Regions from separate parts of the Lysinibacillus sp. G1-3 genome, predicted to be linked through region 4. Evidence: riboswitches for the same ligand, from Rfam matches in the RefSeq annotation. Region 4 holds a riboswitch; each other region holds the start of a gene.

Region 1 (3,189 bases), on a different contig from region 4:
CAGTCGGGTAACTATGAAGACTTAATTACACAAGGAAAAGAAAATGGCACGACTCTATCAACAGTTGCAATTGGTCAAGATGCAGATGCTAACTTACTTGAAGCACTCAGTGAGATGGGGAGTGGGCGTTTTTACGATGTTATTGATGAACAGACGATTCCCTCTATTTTATCTCGTGAAACTGCTATGATTTCACGCACATATATTGAAGATAACCCATTTTACCCATCTATATTTAATACATCTGGCTGGAATACGCTATTTACAAATGGGGTACCTAAAATGAATGCTTATATAGGTACGACAGCAAAGCAGGGGGCCACTGTTATCGCAGAAAGTGAGAAGGAAGATCCTGTACTTGCAGAATGGCAATATGGCCTTGGCAAAACATATGCCTTTACTTCTGATTCGACAGGAAAATGGACGGGAGACTGGGCAAGATGGCAAAATTGGGGTACATTTTGGCAAACGCTTATTTCAAAAATGCTACCAAGCTATAACGATGTTGCCTACGATGTACGTCTAGAATCAGACGGCTCCTTTGTCATTACTGACCCAACAAATGAAGCGGCATTCTTAGATATTGTTGCTGTCAATGAAGCGGGTGAAGAACTTGAAACACAGCTTGAGGCAATTTCAGCATCACAAGTTCGAGCAGTCGTGCAAGCAGAACCAGGACTCATCTTCTTCCGCATTACCGATGAAGAACAAGCTATTTACCAGGCTGGCTTAAGTGTACCTTATAGTGTTGAATATGAATTACGTCCAGTGAACGATAAGCTAATCAAAGAACTAACAAAGCAAACAGGCGGCTCTGTTTTGAAAGAACCGAGCGAAGTATTCCGTGAATTTACTAAAAAAGGAGCGGAACGCCAAAATATCGCAACATGGCTTTTATTAGCAGGGATGCTACTATTCTTCATTGATATTACCATTAGACGCTTTGGTTGGGGTTTCCTAACAAGACCGAAGAAAAAAGATCAGCGTGTAGAGGAAAAACCAATACAGGCAGAGGACACAAATGTTGCCCAGCTATTAAAGGGCATGAAAAAACGACATTAGCAATTAAAAAACGATGGTTCAACGCTTTATAGCAATGAGCCATCGTTTTTTGTCATTCCAAGGCTATCATCAATTGTTGGATGACATTTACAAAGTAGGTGGTGAAAATAGGGAATATAGAATTCCTGCAAACTATTAGTGCGGTCAGATATACTGTATTTTCTAAAATATTCGGATAAATCGATGAAACATTCCGATAAAGTCTGAAATTGTTCCGATAAAACACAAATTCATTCCGATAAATCACTCATCCCTTCAAAAAGGATTTATGAATTATAAAAGAGTATTAAGGTTAGTTACAAATACAGTTTTACGTAAATTGCTAGCAACAACAATGCCTAATACAGCACCAATAGTACTTGAAGTTAAAAAGGCTGGCATAAAAAATAAAGCAGCTACAGATGTCCCCATTAATAAATGTGCGTAAGGTACGGCAATGAGTGAGGCAATTATACCTGTTCCAAACATTTCACCGATACCTGCGAGCCATTGTTTGCCGCTGTATTTATAGGCAAGAGCTGCACATAAAGCACCAATAACACTGCCGGGTATAGCTAATAATGAGCCTGTGCCTGTTAAAATACGAATAATGGCTGTGATAAAAGCGACCATAACAGTTGGCACTGGTCCAAGAATGATCGCGCCAATTACATTAATGGCATGCTGTACAGGGTAGGCACGCGCAATGCCCGTTGGTATTGAAACGAAGGTAGAACCTGCTACGGCAATTGCTACTAATAAGGCCATGATTGTTAATTTTCGAATTGACATAATTTCCACTCCTATTTAGTATTTTGTGAATCGCTAATTAACCAGAAAAAAAGCCGCTCCCTAAAAGCATTAGGAAGCGGCCTTGCATTTAAAATAGCAAAAAGCAAGTGTCGCCACTTCCCTCCGCTAGTGTGAACTAGATCAGGTTCAAAGGGTCCGTATATGACAATATACGTCTCAGCCTTTTAAAGACTCCCCTAGTGGTAAACATTTAATTGTTAGTTTTTCTCCTAATAATGTAGCACACTACTAAAAATAGTCAATAACTTTTCAGACTAATTTGAATCAGGATGCATAAGGTGTGGTGCTTTTTTCATTGTCCAAATAAGGGCAAGGCAGAAGCAAGCCATTAAAATAATAGACCCGAAAATATAAGGACTGTTCATATTCCAATCGAATAACATACCTGCTAAAGCTGGACCAATCATATTACCAAGACTCATATACGCATTATTCAGACCAGCTGCATAGCCTTGTTCATTTTCAGCAAGCTTTGAAATCAGTGTGTTGACAGCTGGGCGAATCAATGTCGTAGCTGTAGAGAAGATTGTCGCTACAATTAAAATAAGTGCAAACCCGGATGCGAATAATATTAAGAAAATCGAAACGGCTGCAATAAATAAATTGACTAACACTACTTTCATTTCGCCGAAGCGATTAAACAGCGGTGTAATAACAAACATCTGTACAACAACACCAAAAGCGCCGCCCATTACTAATATAATGGCGATATCAGTAGGTGTGTAATTAAACTTTTCTGTAACAAATAATGATAATGTTGTTTGGAAGTTAGCAATTCCGAAAGAGAATACAAGCATGATAATTAGCATGACAAAATAAGGCATTTGGACTGAACGGGCCATCTGCTTTACAAGATTATCCTGCTTCTGCGCCTTTTTCGCTGTGTTCGGTTTTGTAGCAGGTAATAAAAAGAACGATAAAATAGCTGCTAAGATAGCTGCAAATCCAGCAGTATAAAATGGAAAGTGTAAACTAACTTTTGAGAGGAATCCACCGATACCTGGTCCGATCATAAAACCAAAGGACATTGCTGCCCCTATCATCCCCATACCTTTTCCGCGTTCCTCGTACGTTGTGACGTCAGCCACAAATGCCATTATAGGAGGTGCGACAAATGCAGATCCAAGGCCACCTAAAAAGCGTGCCAAGAAGAGCATCCACACATCTGTAGATAGCCCGAAACCAATTTGTGCAAGGCCTGTAACTATAAGACCGAAAATAATGAGATTTTTACGACCGTATTGATCGGAAAGATTCCCAGCAATTGGAGAAAAAACAAATTGTGCTAAGGCGAACGTTGCAATCAACATGCCAAGTACTTGTCCTGCAGCACCA
Region 2 (3,189 bases), on a different contig from region 4:
TTATTCTACTCTTTATCGGAAGCCAAATGGTCCTTAGTCACTTTCTAGCAAAGGGGCTCGGTTTAGTAAAAACAGAGGCTGCGGTGTTTAAAAATAGCGTTGTCCTCATTAATTCAGGCAACTATGGTATTCCAGTTGCCCAAATGATTTTCGTGACTCAGCCGATTGGGGTAGCGATTCAAGTTATTCTCGTTATATTTCAAAATATGACGACGTATACTTACGGCTTGTACAATTTAATTTCTTCAACAAAATCAGGTATGTCAATTTTGAAGGATTTCCTCAAAATGCCTATTATTCATGCACTTATTATTGGCGTTACTATGAACTATTTTAATATCCCTATACCGCAGTTCGTAAAAATTCCGATAGACCATGTGGCAGATGGCTTTATCGCTGTAGCATTAATAACTTTAGGGGCACAGCTATCCCAACTTGAAATAAAATCTATGTTTAATAAGATGGTATACATTAGTTGTTTTACACGATTAATCATAGGGCCTGCCGTAGCATTGCTTATCATTTTTGCTCTTGATCTTGACGGTGTCGTGGCACAATCACTTTTTATAGCTAGTTCGTTCCCGACATCGCGAAATAGTTCCAGTCTGGCATTAGAATATGACGTAGAATCGGCAACTGCTGCACAAACAGTTTTATTTTCAACGATTGTGAGCTGTATTACAGTGACAATTGTGATTTATGTAGCGGAGTTGTTGTTTACCTAATGGCTAGGTGCTCATTTGATTGTCCATTGTTGATAAAAACTAAAATTGTTCCGATAAAATGAGATTTTGTTCCGATAAATCTTCAAAGTATATGAACTCATCAGATAACGTGAAGTTGTGCGCCAAAGTCTAATCTGACGTTGATTCTTGATGAATGTGCCAAAAATAATCAAATGAAGCTTCCATCTATTAGCAATATCTGCTACACTAGCATCAAACTTAATAGTATTAACTAGGGGAGTCTGATGAGTCAGGCTGAGAGGGAAACGCATAGAGGTTTCTTGACCCTTTGGACCTGATCTGGCTCATACCAGCGTGGGAAAGTTAACCATTATTGCACACTACGTTATTTGCAATAACTATACCTTTACATTCTTAGCCGGATCCAAAATTTTTTTGGATTCGGCTTTTTGTCTTCATTCAGCAGAAGACTCCTATCTTTCCAGGTGATGAAATGTATGCGGTGAAGCTTCCTAACTAGTAGGTGCCCAAACGCCTGCTGAATGAAGACAAGCCTCCGGCGGATGTCACGGATTTTAAAAGGAATGAATTGTGCGGGCACAATTCAAAATCCGGACGCAATTACGCCAAGGCGAAATTGATTTTTGTTGGGTGAGCTAGATTCGGTCCTTATATTAATATAAAAGGGAGCGAAGTAGTTTATGACAACAATTAGCGAAAAGAATATTACGATTATGTCAAGTTTTGAAGGAAGTAAAAAAGTTTACGTAGAAGGTTCTCGACCAGATATTTTAGTGCCAATGCGTGAGATTGCTTTGAGTCCGACGACAGGAAGCTTTGGTGAAGAGGAAAATGCACCAGTGCGTGTTTATGATACGAGTGGCCCGTACACTGAACCTGCACATAAGGTGGATATTACGAAAGGATTGCCAGCTTTACGTAGTGCATGGATCAAAGAACGAGGTGACGTTGAGGAATACGAAGGTCGTACGATCAAGCCAGAAGATAACGGATTCCGCAAAGCTAATGATCCACGAATGAATGAAAATGTGTTTCCGGATTTATCTAGAAGGCCTTTACGTGCGAAAAAAGGCAAAAATGTAACGCAGCTTCACTATGCACGAAAGGGAATTATTACTCCAGAAATGGAGTTTGTAGCGATTCGTGAAAATATGGATCCCGAGTTCGTGCGCTCAGAGATAGCGGCGGGGCGTGCAATTTTGCCATCTAATATTAATCACCCTGAGGCAGAGCCAATGATTATTGGACGCAACTTCCACGTGAAAATTAACGCCAATATTGGAAATTCAGCGGTGTCATCCTCTATTGCAGAAGAGGTAGAAAAAATGACGTGGGCTACACGCTGGGGTGCTGATAACATTATGGATTTATCGACGGGTAAGCATATTCATACGACGCGTGAATGGATTATCCGTAATGCTGCGGTGCCAGTAGGAACGGTGCCGATTTATCAAGCGCTAGAAAAAGTAAATGGTGTGGCAGAGGATTTAACGTGGGAGGTGTATCGTGATACGTTAATCGAACAAGCAGAGCAAGGTGTAGATTACTTCACGATTCATGCAGGGGTATTGCTACGCTATGTGCCATTAACGGCTAATCGTGTAACTGGCATAGTGTCTCGAGGAGGCTCGATTATGGCGCAATGGTGTTTATATCACCATCAAGAGAGCTTCTTATATACTCATTTTGAAGAAATCTGCGAAATTATGAAAACCTATGATGTTGCCTTCTCTTTAGGTGATGGTTTACGTCCTGGTTCTATTGCAGATGCAAATGATGAGGCTCAGTTTGCGGAGCTGGAAACGCTAGGGGAATTAACGCAAATTGCCTGGGAGCATGATGTACAGGTGATGGTAGAAGGACCAGGGCATGTGCCGATGCATCTTATTAAAGAAAATATGGACAAGCAGTTAGAGGTATGTAAGGAAGCTCCTTTCTATACGTTAGGACCACTAACGACAGATATTGCTCCGGGCTATGACCATATTACATCAGCCATTGGAGCTGCAATGATTGGTTGGTATGGTACGGCAATGCTATGTTATGTAACGCCTAAAGAGCATCTTGGCTTACCAAATCGTGATGATGTTCGTGTAGGGGTTATTACGTACAAAATTGCTGCACACGCTGCTGATTTAGCGAAAGGGCATCCGGGGGCACAGCAACGTGATGATGCACTATCTAAGGCACGCTTTGAATTCCGCTGGCGCGATCAATTCAACCTTTCGTTAGATCCAGAGCGTGCAGTCGAATATCATGATGAAACATTGCCAGCAGAAGGAGCAAAAACTGCGCACTTCTGTTCAATGTGCGGACCTAAGTTTTGTAGTATGAAAATCTCACAGGATATTCGTACTTATGCAAAAGAAAAAGACTTAAATACGACTGAAGCTATCCATAAAGGTATGCAGGAGAAGGCGAAGGAATTTAAAAAGGCGGGCAGTCAAATTTATCAATAATTATTAGACTGGGCTCGTGTCTT
Region 3 (3,189 bases), on a different contig from region 4:
ATCATCTCAAAATAATGCTTTAGCTCAGGCGAAGTTTGACGAAAGCCATCCATTGCCGAAATAACAATAGGGAAAAAGCACACAAGACAAATAATAATGAGCTTTGGCAATAAACCGAAGCCAAACCAAATGATTAATAATGGTGCTAGGACAAGTACTGGGACATTTTGCGACATAATGAGAATAGGGTAAAATAGCTCCCTTATAAACGTAAAACGATGTAATAGCACCGCAACTGTGAGCCCACATAATATCCCGATAGCAAGTCCAAGAAGTGCTAATTGTATAGTAGCTAAAGCATGAGGCACAAACGTCTCATACGATTGAAAGCCCTCTTTCAAAATGGCACTTGGTGCAGGCAATAGCCAATGTGGAATATCAGCAAAACGGACAATTAGTTCCCATATGAACAAGAGGAAGGCGATAAAAATTATCGTCCTTCCTTGTTTAACAGCCTGCTTCATTACTTATATTTCTCCGTTAGCGTATCCATTGTAATACCGGATGGCTGATATAAAATTTTCACTTGCGTAATGACATTGATTGCGCCAAGCTCGATCATCTTGGCATTCATTTTTTCAATAATTTGCAGCAAAGTCGTAAGCTCGCCTTCCATTGTCGTTTCTAATGGATGAACTTCATATTTCACCCCTGAAGCATCGATAACTGCAATTGCTGCATCGACAAACGGGATCACATCTTCATATGTTTCAGTTTTCGGGATAATTTGTACACTTATTAAAGAGTTTGCCATATTACTTTGTCTCCTTTTTCGGTAAAAAGTCGTTTGTAAATGCTTGTTTTGCGTTAAATTCGCCCTCTAAAACTTTGTTGTCGGCCATCCATTTCGCGTAGTTTTCCCAGACAGCTAATTTTTGCTCGCCCCATTGTGCAGCATCGTCTTGATACTTATCTGCTAACCATTCCTGACTTTTATGCACAAGGTTCTTATCTAAATCAGGTACCGCTTCTAGTAAACTATCAGCTGCCTCATTAGGGTGTTTTATTGCATATTCATAGCCCTTTGCTGCAGCAGCGACAAATGCTTTTACCGTCTCAGGATTATCCTGAATCATTTTTTCATTTGTAGCAAGTACAGGTGTGTAATAATCTAACTGCTCACTATAATCTGTTAAATAAAGCATGTTCAGCTTTTCGCCACGAAGTTCTGCTTCAATACCTGTCCATGCATAATAAATCCACGCAAAATCAATATCTTTTTTCATCATAGTGAAGAAATCTAAATCACCTGCATTGACGATATCTAACTTATTAACATCTGCATCTTCTGTTTGCATTAGTGATTGTAGTACAGCCTTTTCAAGCGGTGCACCCCAGCCACCGTATGTTTTCCCTTCAAAATCTTTTGGTGACGTAATGCCTTTTGATGCGGTAGATGCGAAGCCAGAAGTATTATGCTGTATAATCGCTGCAATCGATACTAAAGGTACATCCTGCACACGAGCTTGTGTAATTCCTTCCTGATAGCTTACGCCAAACTGTGCCTTTCCTGATGCTACAAGCTGATCAGCACCCGTTTCACCAGGTAATAAAATATCAACATCTAAGCCTTGTTCCTTAAAGTAGCCAAGTTTTTCAGCTACATATAAACCTGTATGATTTGTGTTCGGTGTCCAATCAAGAACTACCGATACTTTTGTTAATCCTTTAGCATCCTTTTTAGTTTCTTTTTCGCTACAGCCCACTAATGTTAAAAGTGCAACCATTAGGACCAATAACCATTTTTTCATGCTGAATCCTCCAAGTTAGTAGTGTGAAAGTGTTCATGAATGAATGAATGTCTTTACCAGAAGAAACCGTTCACGGTCTGTTTACACGTAAGGTATGTGCATGCAACAAAAGTCTGAAAACATAAAAAACGCCTAGGATTCCTCCCAGACGTTGTACAATCAGTATCAAAAACTTTCTTTTTTTGAATAGATGTTCCCTACGCTGGTACGAGCCAAATCAGGTTCAAAGGGTCAGCGTCTATCGGACACAATCTCAGCTGGCAACTACCAGCCCCCCTACATTCTTTCGATATGAACTTTTCGAGATTATTATAACCATATCTATCCGTAAATGACAAGGGTCTGTTTATCGATAGCGCTGAATTATTATTTAAACAGCCTCATTTGTAAAACGTTCCTTCAAGAAAGCAAAGTAAAAATCACCACTGTAACGGAGTCATCATGCTTTTAAAGTAATTTATAACTAAAAATACAAAAAATTCTTTCATTATATTGACAATGGAAACAAATTACAATGAAATTTGATTGATTAATCAATCATTTATTATGAAAGGAGTATCAACATGAATTCGATACTTACTAATGATGAAAAAAAGAAAAGAAAAAGATCTACAATTTTAGACGCCGCTATTAAATTATATAGTGAAAATGGTTTTGCAGAGACCAAAGTGGCCGATATTGCTAAGGAAGCAGGAGTTAGTTTCGGCACCGTATTTACGTATTTTGATTCAAAAGAAGTACTTTATGAAGCAGCTATTTTAGAGCCATTGGAAAAAATCAAACCATATTTTATTGAGATACAAGAACACTTTAAAGGTGAGCCTCTTGAAATAATTAAGGAAATGATAGATTGTCATGTGCAACTTTTTGCAACGAGAAGTGAATACTTACGTTTAATTCAACAGGTTCTTGCAAGACCTGAACGATTTCCAAAGCTTTTTAAAGAACTAGATGATTTTGTAAAATCATTTCTAGACTGTATTTATCCGGTTATTGAAGCAGGTCAACGGCTTGGTTACTTTTATGAAGAAGCACCTTCATTAATTGCTGAGTCATACTTATCCATCTTAAACGGAATGCGTTTAACGTTTATTGATGAGTATACAAACATGGTGTGGAAGGATATAACGAGACAAGCTCTAAGATTATTTGGACCTATTTCTAATTTATAAACATTCTCTATCCTTCAGCCGTACCTATAAAATTAGGAAACTCATAACAGGGCGGAATCTATAGACATATTTTGTTCCCTATGAAAAATAGTTTGGATGATTTTCTTTTTGGCTCCCCTAGCTATGCAGGCCTCAAACTGGAAAACATAAAAGAGTCAATGAGACCACCACTTCCTTTAGGAATTCTATCGGAAAAAGCTATTACTTAAAGTACGAGGAGTGATTATATGAAATTGAGAGATATCCATCCCAACATCAAACTTCGC
Region 4 (3,189 bases):
ACGAGCAAAATTTTCATAGGCTTGTCCAGTAAGGGGATTTGTCCCTTTTTCACGGTATTGAAACATAGTAATTCCGGATTGGAGAGCTTTCTCTAATACGGTTAGTGGCTCCTGATTGAAAACATTACCTGTACCCATAATAAAATATAGCTGTAAATCGTCACGTTTCATGAATGATCACCTCACAGGAATCCTTATACTGTTGATAAGCAAAATGATTTGTTGGACCATGGCCATTCCCAATAGATAAATCATGAGTTATTGCTAATTGAATAAATTTTTTAGCTTCCTCAATTGCCATTTCTATAGGTAGCCCAAGACCAAGAAAAGCAGTTAATGCAGCGGAAAATGTACAGCCTGTACCATGCGTGTTTTTTGTTGCAATACGAGTAGATTGCATAGAAAATGATCGACCATCTTGAAAAAATACATAATCAGTAGCATAACATTTATCCTCTAAATGACCGCCCTTCATAACGACGCATTGAACGCCAGTCTGTAATAAGATTTGGGCTACTTCGTTAATATCTGCTATAGAATTAATTTTTCTTCCGGAAAGGGTTTCGGCCTCAGGAATGTTTGGCGTTACAATAGTTGCTAAAGGTAGCAAATAATTTCGTAATGCCTCAATTGCTTCTTGCTGTAATAAACTCTCGCCACCTTTTGCGATCATAACAGGATCTACAATAAGTGGAATATTTACTTCGGCTAAAATATGTGCAATTGATTGGATGATTTCGGAGGAAAACAACATTCCTGTTTTAATAGCACTAATTGAAAAATCCTCGATTAGCGCTTTCAGTTGTTTTTCAACAAAACTCACTTCAATTGGTAAAACATCCGATACACCCAAAGTATTCTGGGCCGTTAAAGCTGTAATGACAGACGTTCCGAATACTTTTAATTCCTGGAATGTTTTTAAATCAGCTTGTATACCTGCACCGCCGCCACTATCTGAACCGGCAATTGTCGTTACAATATGCATTATTCTTCACCTTCCTTTGAAAGGCGATGTAGTTCATTCAATACAGCAATTTGAAAATCGCCAATGAATCGAGTAGAAGAAGCGGCTTTTTCTGCTAATTTTTTATAAAGCGATAATGTTTCTAGTAATTGGTCAAACGGTTGAGCTCCTGCGGTGAAGGAGGCACAACATAGTGCACTCAATAAGCAACCAGTTCCAGTAACTTCTGTCATTTGCGAATTTCCACCCGTAACCCATTGCTGATGTTTGCCATCAGTAATAAAATCCTTTTCACCGGTCACAATAACAATACAATTGTAAAGTTGGGCTATTTTCTGTGCCTCTAGTTCTATAGAAATTGAACCACTACCACTATCTACTCCTTTTTGTTGCCAGTCTACATTGGCAATTGCTGCAAGTTCTCCGATATTACATCGAATTGCCGCAAATTTAATTTCCTCCAATAATTGCTGTACTGTTTGTTTCCGGTAAGTCGTTGCACCTGCTGCAACAGGATCTAAAACAACCGGAATGCCAAGAACATTTGCTTTTTTTCCTGCAAGTAACATGGATTCTTTCATTCGCTCATTAAGGGTCCCGATATTGATCAATAAGCCTGAGGCGATTGTGACCATTTCTTCAACTTCATGACCGTCTTCAGCCATGACTGGTGAAGCGCCTATTGCTAATAAGCCATTTGCTTGGAAATTAGCAACAACATAATTGGTCATGCAATGAATAAGTGGATTTTGTTTACGAATCGTTTGGAATATCAATTTAAGTCCTCCTCGTTGGATGGACGTAAGCGTGCAAAAAAGGCTCTTTTCGTGCAAAAAACACGTAAAAGAGCCTTTCATCAGTAAGTCGATGTGAATTGCTCCCTACGTCAGTATTAACTAACAGGTTCAAAGGGTCAGGTTTTACCTTCTCAACTCTAAATGAGTCCCCCTGCAATTATGCTTTTAGTTGACCAAAATGTACCATATTATTCATTCGCGTTCAATAGGGAGTTTTTTATTTTCATTCAGCAATTCTGTGCGAAAGCGACGATTACGCCAAGTTGAAATGGATAGAAGCAATACGTGACTGATGCCATATAGCGGGGCATGATAGTTGTCACGACTTTAATGAATTAGAGTGAATTCCATTGAAAATGATAAAAATTGAGTTTTATAATGGGCATAACAAAAGGGGGCAATTGCCATGAAACGAGAAGATTTAATCGCACCAGAATGGTATAACATTTCAGAGGAAATTGAAAAGTATGCACAGGATCCTACCAAAAATGCATTATTAATTTATAGCGAAGACGAGGAAATTCAGTACGTATCATATATAACTTTACTTGAAAAGGCGAATCAGGCAGCACATGTATTTACCTCCCAAGGTTTAAAAAAAGGCGATGTTATTTTAGTCATGGTACCGAGATCAGTGGAAGCGTATATCGTATATATTGCAGCTTTGAAGGTAGGGTTAACGATTATTCCTAGTTCAGAAATGCTGAGAACTAAAGATATTGAATATCGAATCAATCATGCCGATGCAAAAGGAGTTGTTGCATTTGAGCCTTATATTGAACAATTTGATAATGTGGGAAATTTACAAGCAATAAAGCAATTTGTCATTGGTCATGCACATGAGCCTTGGCAGCCGTTGCTTGAAAAAATGCAAGGCCAACCAACATCTTATATAAGCTCTACTCCAACTAAGAGTACAGACATTGCATTTTTAGCATATACAAGTGGTACAACAGGAAATCCAAAGGCAGCGGTACATACACATAGCTGGGGTTACGCACACTTGCGAACTACTGCGCCAAATTGGTTAGGTGTTCAAGAGGGTGACATTGTTTGGGCAACAGCAGCTCCAGGCTGGCAAAAATGGATTTGGAGTCCGTTCCTCGCTACTTTAGGAAGTGGTGCAACAGCATTTGTATACAAAGGTCACTTTGATGCGGCAACTTACTTTGCACTGATTGAAAAATTCAATATTAATATTCTATGTTGTACACCAACCGAATATCGATTTATGGCGAGTCTAGAAAATTTACAAGATTTTAATGTAAGTACAATACATCAGGCTGTGTCAGCAGGTGAACCTTTAAATAGTGAAGTGATAAAAGTATTTTCCGAAGTTTATAATTTACAAGTACGAGATGGCTATGGACAAACAGAGAATACATTACTTGTTGGTACAATGGTAGGGATGGAGTCTAGAATGGGATC

The links. A riboswitch is a leader RNA that binds a small molecule or an ion and turns the genes downstream of it on or off. The one in region 4 is predicted to bind thiamine pyrophosphate.
Region 1: another riboswitch for thiamine pyrophosphate. It lies ahead of thiW (energy coupling factor transporter S component ThiW); the one in region 4 lies ahead of thiM (hydroxyethylthiazole kinase).
Region 2: another riboswitch for thiamine pyrophosphate. It lies ahead of thiC (phosphomethylpyrimidine synthase ThiC); the one in region 4 lies ahead of thiM (hydroxyethylthiazole kinase).
Region 3: another riboswitch for thiamine pyrophosphate. It lies ahead of ACVYAD_RS03285 (ABC transporter substrate-binding protein); the one in region 4 lies ahead of thiM (hydroxyethylthiazole kinase).

Annotation. Positions count from the first base shown of each region.
Region 1 covers NZ_JBWHYQ010000001.1:11,608-14,796, forward strand. The annotation lists gene ACVYAD_RS00045 (VWA domain-containing protein) at 1-1,062, shown strand, start outside; gene thiW (energy coupling factor transporter S component ThiW) at 1,336-1,833, opposite strand; TPP riboswitch at 1,935-2,042, opposite strand; gene ACVYAD_RS00055 (MFS transporter) at 2,109-3,189, opposite strand, start outside.
Region 2 covers NZ_JBWHYQ010000019.1:16,323-19,511, reverse strand. The annotation lists gene ACVYAD_RS19335 (AEC family transporter) at 1-725, shown strand, start outside; TPP riboswitch at 950-1,064, shown strand; gene thiC (phosphomethylpyrimidine synthase ThiC) at 1,388-3,166, shown strand.
Region 3 covers NZ_JBWHYQ010000002.1:273,891-277,079, forward strand. The annotation lists gene ACVYAD_RS03275 (ABC transporter permease) at 1-464, opposite strand, end outside; gene ACVYAD_RS03280 (thiamine-binding protein) at 464-754, opposite strand; gene ACVYAD_RS03285 (ABC transporter substrate-binding protein) at 756-1,751, opposite strand; TPP riboswitch at 1,929-2,039, opposite strand; gene ACVYAD_RS03290 (TetR/AcrR family transcriptional regulator) at 2,315-2,923, shown strand; gene ACVYAD_RS03295 (MFS transporter) at 3,151-3,189, shown strand, end outside.
Region 4 covers NZ_JBWHYQ010000014.1:44,203-47,391, reverse strand. The annotation lists gene thiE (thiamine phosphate synthase) at 1-171, opposite strand, end outside; gene thiD (bifunctional hydroxymethylpyrimidine kinase/phosphomethylpyrimidine kinase) at 161-985, opposite strand; gene thiM (hydroxyethylthiazole kinase) at 985-1,740, opposite strand; TPP riboswitch at 1,826-1,924, opposite strand; gene mbcS (acyl-CoA synthetase MbcS) at 2,168-3,189, shown strand, end outside.